Regions from separate parts of the Pseudarthrobacter sp. SSS035 genome, predicted to be linked through region 1. Evidence: predicted binding sites of a transcription regulator. Region 1 holds the regulator's gene; the other holds the start of a gene.
What was found. The regulator HrcA, encoded in region 1, represses chaperone genes, less so after heat shock. The targets are predictions, from matches to a motif close to TTNGCACTCGNNNNNNNCGAGTGCNAA.

Region 1 (3,329 bases):
GTCCGCGTAGCTGCGGACAGCGCCCAGCAGCTTTTGCCAGCCAAGCCCGATGTCTTCCTTGGTGGAGTGCGGCCAGCCGAACGCCGCCAGGATTCCGGTCTTCCAGTCCTGCCCGCGGGGCACTACCGGCCACTGTTCGATGCCCAGCACAGCGGGCCGGATGGCCTGCCACACGTCAACGTAAGGGTGCCCGACGATCAGGACATTCCCGGCCGCGCCGGGGGAGGCCATCACGGCAGCCGCGATGCGCGACTCCTTCGAGTCCGGCACCAGGTGGTCCACCAGGACTCCCAGCCGGCGGCCCGGACCGGGACCGAAAGCGGCCACCGCCCCCGCCAGGTCATCAATGCCATGCAAAGGCTCGACGACGATGCCTTCCACGCGGAGATCGTCACCCCAGACTTTTTCCACGAGTTCGGCGTCGTGTTTACCCTCCACCCAGATTCTGCTCGCCTTGGCCACCTGGGCACGCTGGCCAACCACGCGGACTGAGCCGGACGCGGTACGGCCGGCGACGATGGGGGCGGCCTGCCTGGGCGCCGGCGGAACGAGCCGGATGGGCTGCCCCTCCAGGAGGAACCCGAAGCCCAGCCGGAAGGACCGGGACTTGCCGCGCCGGTCTTCAAGGGCCACCACATGCATGCCACCGGACTTCTCCACCCGGGTCACCGCCCCCACCCAGCCTGACTGGGCGTCTTCGAGCACCATGCCACGTTCCACGGGGACCTCAGGGAGTTCGCTTCGCACGGGCGCGGTGATCTCCTGCGGACCCCAGTTCTGGTACTGCATGGATTGATTCCGCCTTGCCGCTAGATCCTGGCCCGGAATTTCGCCCGGAGCGGTACCAATGCTAACAACGGGGTGACTCATATTAGACTGTTAGCACTTAGGCATGTCGAGTGCTAACCCTGTAGTGACCACGGATGGAGGTGGAGTATGAGCGAGCCGCGCAAACTCGAAGTACTGCGCGCCATCGTGGAGGACTATGTGCACTCCCGCGAGCCAGTAGGTTCAAAAGCGCTCGTGGAACGCCACCACCTCGGCGTGTCCAGTGCCACCATCCGCAACGACATGGCGGCCCTGGAAGACGACGGCCTGATCACGGCCCCGCACACCAGCGCCGGACGGATCCCCACAGACAAAGGCTATCGGCTGTTTGTGGACCAGATTTCAGCGGTAAAGCCGCTTTCCCATGCGGAACGGCGTGCAATCCAATCGCTGCTGGAGGGCGCAGACGATCTGGACGATGTCCTGGACAGGACCGTCAGGATGCTGTCGCAGCTGACCAACCAGGTCGCCGTGGTGCAGTATCCGCATCTGAGCCGCGCCACCATCCGCCACATCGAATTCGTCCTGCTCGCGCCCCGGCAGGTCCTGGTGGTCCTCATCGCCACCACCGGCAAGGTCGAACAGCGCGTGATCGACGTCGGCCAGGACCTCGGCGACGACGCCATCGCCGCGTTGCGGACACACTTCCTCGGATCACTCGCGGGCATCTCGCTGAGCCGGCTGACCCCCTCGCTGCCGGGAGTCGTTTCGTCCGTCAGCCCGGGCCAGCGCGCGGCGGCCCAGGCCTTGGCCCACGGGCTGGAAACGCTCGCCCACAGCAGCCGCGAGGAACGCATGGTCATGGCCGGAACGGCGAACCTCGCCCGCTCCAATGTGGATTTTCCGCTCAGTATCGGACCGGTCCTGGAAGCGCTTGAGGAGCAGGTTGTCCTGCTGCGCCTCCTGAGCGACATGGCGCAGGATCCGAGGGGCGTGGCAGTCAGCATCGGGCGTGAAAACCCGTACGACGGACTCGCGGAAGCCTCCGTGGTGGCCACGGGCTACGGACCAGACAGCACTGCCAAGATCGGTGTGCTCGGACCCACCCGGATGGACTATCCCACCACCATGGCCGCCGTCAGGGCAGTAGCCCGTTACCTTTCAAGAATTCTGGGTCCGTAACAGCACCTCGGTCCAGGCACGAAGAGCAGTGCCGGCAGCCCGGCTGCCGGCAGTACAACAAGGAAGAGATACGAACTTTGAGCAGCCACTACGACGTCCTCGGAGTCTCGCCGGAAGCCACCGGGGAAGAGATCAAGAAGGCCTACCGCAAGCTGGCCCGCACTCTTCACCCGGACGTGAACCCCGGGGACGATGCATCGGACCGCTTCAAGGCCGTGACCCATGCCTACGAGGTACTTTCGGACCCGCAGAAGCGCCGGATCTATGACACCACCGGCAACGAGAACGGCACCGACAACGGGTTCGGCGGCGGCGGATACTCCGGCCAGGGCTTCGCGTTCCAGGACATTTTCGACACGTTCTTCGGGGCAGGCGGCACCTCCGGCCCCGCTTCCCGGGTCCGCCGCGGCCAGGACGCGCTGATCAGTGTACGGATCGAACTCCGCGATGCCGTGTTCGGCGTCAACCGGAAACTCGAAGTGGACACAGCCGTCACCTGCCCCACCTGCAACGGGTCATGCTGCCGCGAAGGCAGCCACCCTGTGCGCTGCGATATCTGCGGCGGCAGCGGCCAGGTCCAGCGCGCGGTTCGCTCCATCCTGGGCCAGGTCATGACGGCGGCCCCGTGTGGCAGTTGCGAAGGCTTCGGGACGGTCATCAAGGACCCCTGCAACGAATGCAGCGGCCAAGGCCGCATCCGCAGCCGGCGGTCGCTCACCATCAAGGTGCCGGCCGGTGTTGCCACGGGCACCCGGATCCAGCTCTCCGGGCAGGGCGAAGCAGGCCCGGCCGGCGGACCGTCCGGGGACCTGTACGTGGAACTCCGGGTCAACAACGACGCCACCTACGCACGCGACGGTGACGACCTGCACGCAACGCTGCACATCCCGATGACTGCCGCCGCCCTGGGCACCGAGCTGTCACTGGAAACCTTTGACGGGCTGCAGGAAATCGACGTCAAGGCAGGGACGCAGTCAGGGGAGATCATCACGCTCCGTGGACTCGGCGTGACGCACCTGCGCGGTTACGGCCGCGGGGACCTGATGGTCCATCTGCAGGTGGACACGCCGGCCAAGCTGGATGCCGCGCAGGAGGATCTCCTGCGGCAGCTGGCGAAGCTGCGGGGCGAGCAGTTCACGGAAGGCAAACTGGCTGCCAGCGGTGGCGTCTTTGCCAAGCTGCGGGACCGGTTCGGTAACCTGTAGCGGTGAGCAATCCCGTTTTCTTCAGCGGTGCCGGGTCGCTGGACGATCTGGTGCCCGGTGCCCGTTTCGTCCTTCAAGGGCCGGAGGCACGCCACGCCGTGACTGTAAAACGGCTATCTCCCGGAGAGGCAGTGGACATCGCCGACGGCGCCGGAAGGCGGCTGACGGGAACTG
Region 2 (3,329 bases), 740 kb from region 1:
GCCTGTGCGGACCGGATCGCGGGTTACCTGGGCCTTGAGAATGTCCTGCCGCCCGGACGCGGCACGGCCTCGGGTGGGTTCTTTGACGAGGACATGGACCCGCTCGCGCTTGCGAGCGAAGGAAACGACAGGAACGACGACCAGGCCGGACGCCTGGCCAGTGAGGAGGCGGTTGTTGTGACCCCACGGAACGCCGATCAGGCAGATACGCACGGTAACGACCAGGCGGACGCCGCACGAAACGGGAACGCGGCTGTGCCGGAGCGCCAGCTGCCTGGGGCCACGGGCATCCTGCCCAACAAGGCTGCGGAGGATGACCCGAAGCGCTGGGGCGATGGCCCTGACAACGATCACGACGCATGGCTGAAGGAAAACAAGCCGCCGCACTGGGGCTGACCTCCTGGCTGCAGCGGCGTCACCCGGCACCGCCCTGGGGACCCACCAGGACGAAGAACAGCTTGCCCTGTGTGGAGGCCCCCGCCAGCCGGGCAGCCTGCTCCGGGGCTGCTGCCACGACGATCAGCCCGTCGGTTTCGCCGGTGCCCAACCACTGACCAGTCTTGCCGCCTTGTCCTGACGTCCACAGGACGGGAACGGATGAAGCCAGCACTTCTGAGGGGGATTGCTGGTCGTAGCCGTTCGCCCCGGTCAGGACCACGTTGACCAGTTGCCCGGGCGATACCAGCTGGATGGAGGAGGGATCGGCCATCCTCAAGGGCACGGCTGCGGACCCCGGTGGCGTTCCGGTCAGGAGGCCGGGACCCAGCAGCAGGGAGTCCGTCACCAGTTGGCCCGTCCGCAATGGGGCTGCCAGTTGCTTTCCCGCAGCGTCACTGGTGTCGGACATCGACCCGGAAGTGAGCATCCCCGGCGGGATCTTGACTGCCGTCAGGTCCGTGGCTGTCAGGGCCGTGCCTGCGGGGAGATCCCGCGCCGCCGCCAACACCGAGACCGTATCGGCGGGCGGGGGAGTGAGCTGATGGACCGTGATCCCGGCAGCAAGGCAGAGCAGGAGCGCTATTGCGAGGCGCCGGTTCCGGCCCAGCCAGGACAACAGCCTGTGGCCGGGCGCGCCCTGGGTGCGTGCTGACGGGAGCGGGCGGCGGGCCGGGCGTCCCGGCGGGGCGGATCCGCGGCTGGAACGAAAGAGGGTAGCGGGCATACGGACCACGCTACGTACCGGCAACCACGTCCGACAGAAGCGAAGGTGCCTATGTGGACAACGGTGCCGCCGGCGTCGTACGTCTTTTTAGACCGGAAGTCAGCTGGCGGCAGCGGCGGTGGCAGGGGCCGGCGCCGGTGCGGCCGCGGCAGGGGCAGCCGAAACGGTGCTTCCCTTGGCATCCCGGGAGTCGGTCCGGTAGAAACCGGAGCCCTTGAAGACCACACCCACGCTGTTGAACTTCTTGCGCAAGGCGCCCTGGCACTCCGGGCATGCAGTCAGGGTGCTGTCGGTAAACGACTGGAAAACGTCGAAGGCGTGGCCGCAATCCTTGCAGGCGTAAGCATAAGTGGGCACTGGTGATCCTCCTCGGGGGCAAACGAGAGGTCCTGTACTGCGTTGAGCGGAAACCGTCCATTAGCAGTCGCAGGGCCTGAGTGCCAATTCTATCACCCTCGGAAAGTAGCCCTCCCTCAGGCCGGGTCCGGCAGCCGGATCAAACCTGAGGGTGTGAGCGCGGCCGGAACCCTCCGGTCGAAGTCTTCGGCGGGAATGCTTCCGGCCGGAAGCAGCTCGGATTCGAAGACGACGGCAGCAAACGGGATCTCAAGGCCGTCCCCGGCGAGGGACCCCAGCAGAACGTCGTAGTAGCCGCCGCCCTGGCCGATGCGGTTGCCGTCCCTGTCCACGGCCGTGGCGGGGATGAAGAGGGCAGCAACGGACGCCATGATGCCGAGGTCAAGGCGAGGTCCAGCAGGTTCCAGCACCGGTGCATAGCGGCTGCGGACAAACTCGACGCCGGGGGTCCAGTACGTCCAGCTCAGCCTGCGGCCGGGTTCACAGACAGGGAGCAGGATGGTGTGGCCGCGGCGCTGGAGTTCGCTGATCAGGGGCAGCGTAGGCGGCTCTGGGGCCACGCCCAGGTAGGCACAAAAGGTCGACGGCGTCCCACCGGTGAGCTGTTCAGCCCAAGCAACGCCGTGGACGGCCAAAGCGGCGCCCGCCGCGTCCCGTTGCGTGGGTTCCGTCGCGGCGCGGCGCGCACGATGCTGTGCGCGGATGTCCGCCTTGGCTTCGCTGCTTCCTTGGGACATGCCGCTCCTTCTCTGCCGTTAGGGTGGCCGTTGCAGCGTCTGCGCCGCGCCGGCTCAGGAGCCACCAATAATTACTGAATGGTCAGCCCCTCCGTTAGATTAGTCCAGTGACTACCACTCAGCAGACAGTACGCAAGGCCGTTATTCCCGCTGCCGGACTCGGCACCAGGTTCCTGCCGGCCACAAAAGCCATGCCCAAGGAAATGCTCCCGGTTGTGGACAAGCCGGCCATCCAGTACGTGGTTGAAGAGGCTGTCAATGTTGGCCTTAACGACATCCTGATGATCACGGGACGCAACAAGCGTGCCCTGGAGGACCACTTCGACAGGGTTCCTTCGTTGGAGGACACCCTGGAAGCCAAGGGCGATCTGGCGAAGCTTGAGTCTATCCAGGCAGCCAGCAACCTCGGTGACATCCACTACGTCCGCCAGGGTGACCCCAACGGCCTGGGCCACGCAGTACTGCGTGCAAAGCAGCACGTCGGCAACGAACCGTTTGCCGTGCTCCTCGGCGATGACCTGATCGATGCCCGGGACGAACTCCTCAGCACCATGATCGAAGTCCAGTCCAAGACCGGCGGATCGGTGGTGGCCCTCATTGAGGTGGAACCCTCCCAGATCAGTGCCTACGGATGTGCCGACGTGCAGGAGATCGCCGGTGAAGACTACGTCAGGATCAACAAGCTCGTCGAAAAGCCCAGCGTGGACGAGGCGCCCTCAAACCTGGCCGTCATCGGCCGCTACGTCCTCCACCCCGCAGTTTTTGATGTACTCGAGCACACCGGCCCCGGCAGGGGCGGGGAAATCCAGCTGACCGACGCCCTGCAGGAACTGGCAGCCGGCGAAGGTGACGGCTACGGAGTTTACGGCGTGGTCTTCCGCGGCCGCCGCTACGACACCGGTGACAAGCTCAGCTACCTCAAGGCCTGCGTGCAGCTCGCCATTGACAGCGACGACCTCGGCCCCGGCCTGCGGGAGTGGCTGCCGGGCTTCACGGCCAGCCTCGCTAAATAGCTGCCGTGCGCCCCGGACCCATCTGGCCCGTAACACTCGAATGCGGCGACCTGCTCCTGC

Region 2: the regulator HrcA is predicted to act here: its motif matches at 1,580-1,606, upstream of MUN23_RS16010 (FmdB family zinc ribbon protein).

What each region holds. Positions count from the first base shown of each region.
Region 1 covers NZ_CP096882.1:4,197,240-4,200,568, forward strand. The annotation lists gene MUN23_RS19460 (DUF3097 domain-containing protein) at 1-789, opposite strand, end outside; gene hrcA (heat-inducible transcriptional repressor HrcA) at 937-1,950, shown strand; gene dnaJ (molecular chaperone DnaJ) at 2,028-3,155, shown strand; gene MUN23_RS19475 (16S rRNA (uracil(1498)-N(3))-methyltransferase) at 3,158-3,329, shown strand, end outside.
Region 2 covers NZ_CP096882.1:3,460,674-3,464,002, forward strand. The annotation lists gene MUN23_RS16000 (AAA family ATPase) at 1-396, shown strand, start outside; gene cpaB (Flp pilus assembly protein CpaB) at 416-1,162, opposite strand; gene MUN23_RS16010 (FmdB family zinc ribbon protein) at 1,262-1,519, opposite strand; gene MUN23_RS16015 (5-formyltetrahydrofolate cyclo-ligase) at 1,636-2,256, opposite strand; gene galU (UTP--glucose-1-phosphate uridylyltransferase GalU) at 2,364-3,269, shown strand; gene MUN23_RS16025 (GNAT family N-acetyltransferase) at 3,275-3,329, shown strand, end outside.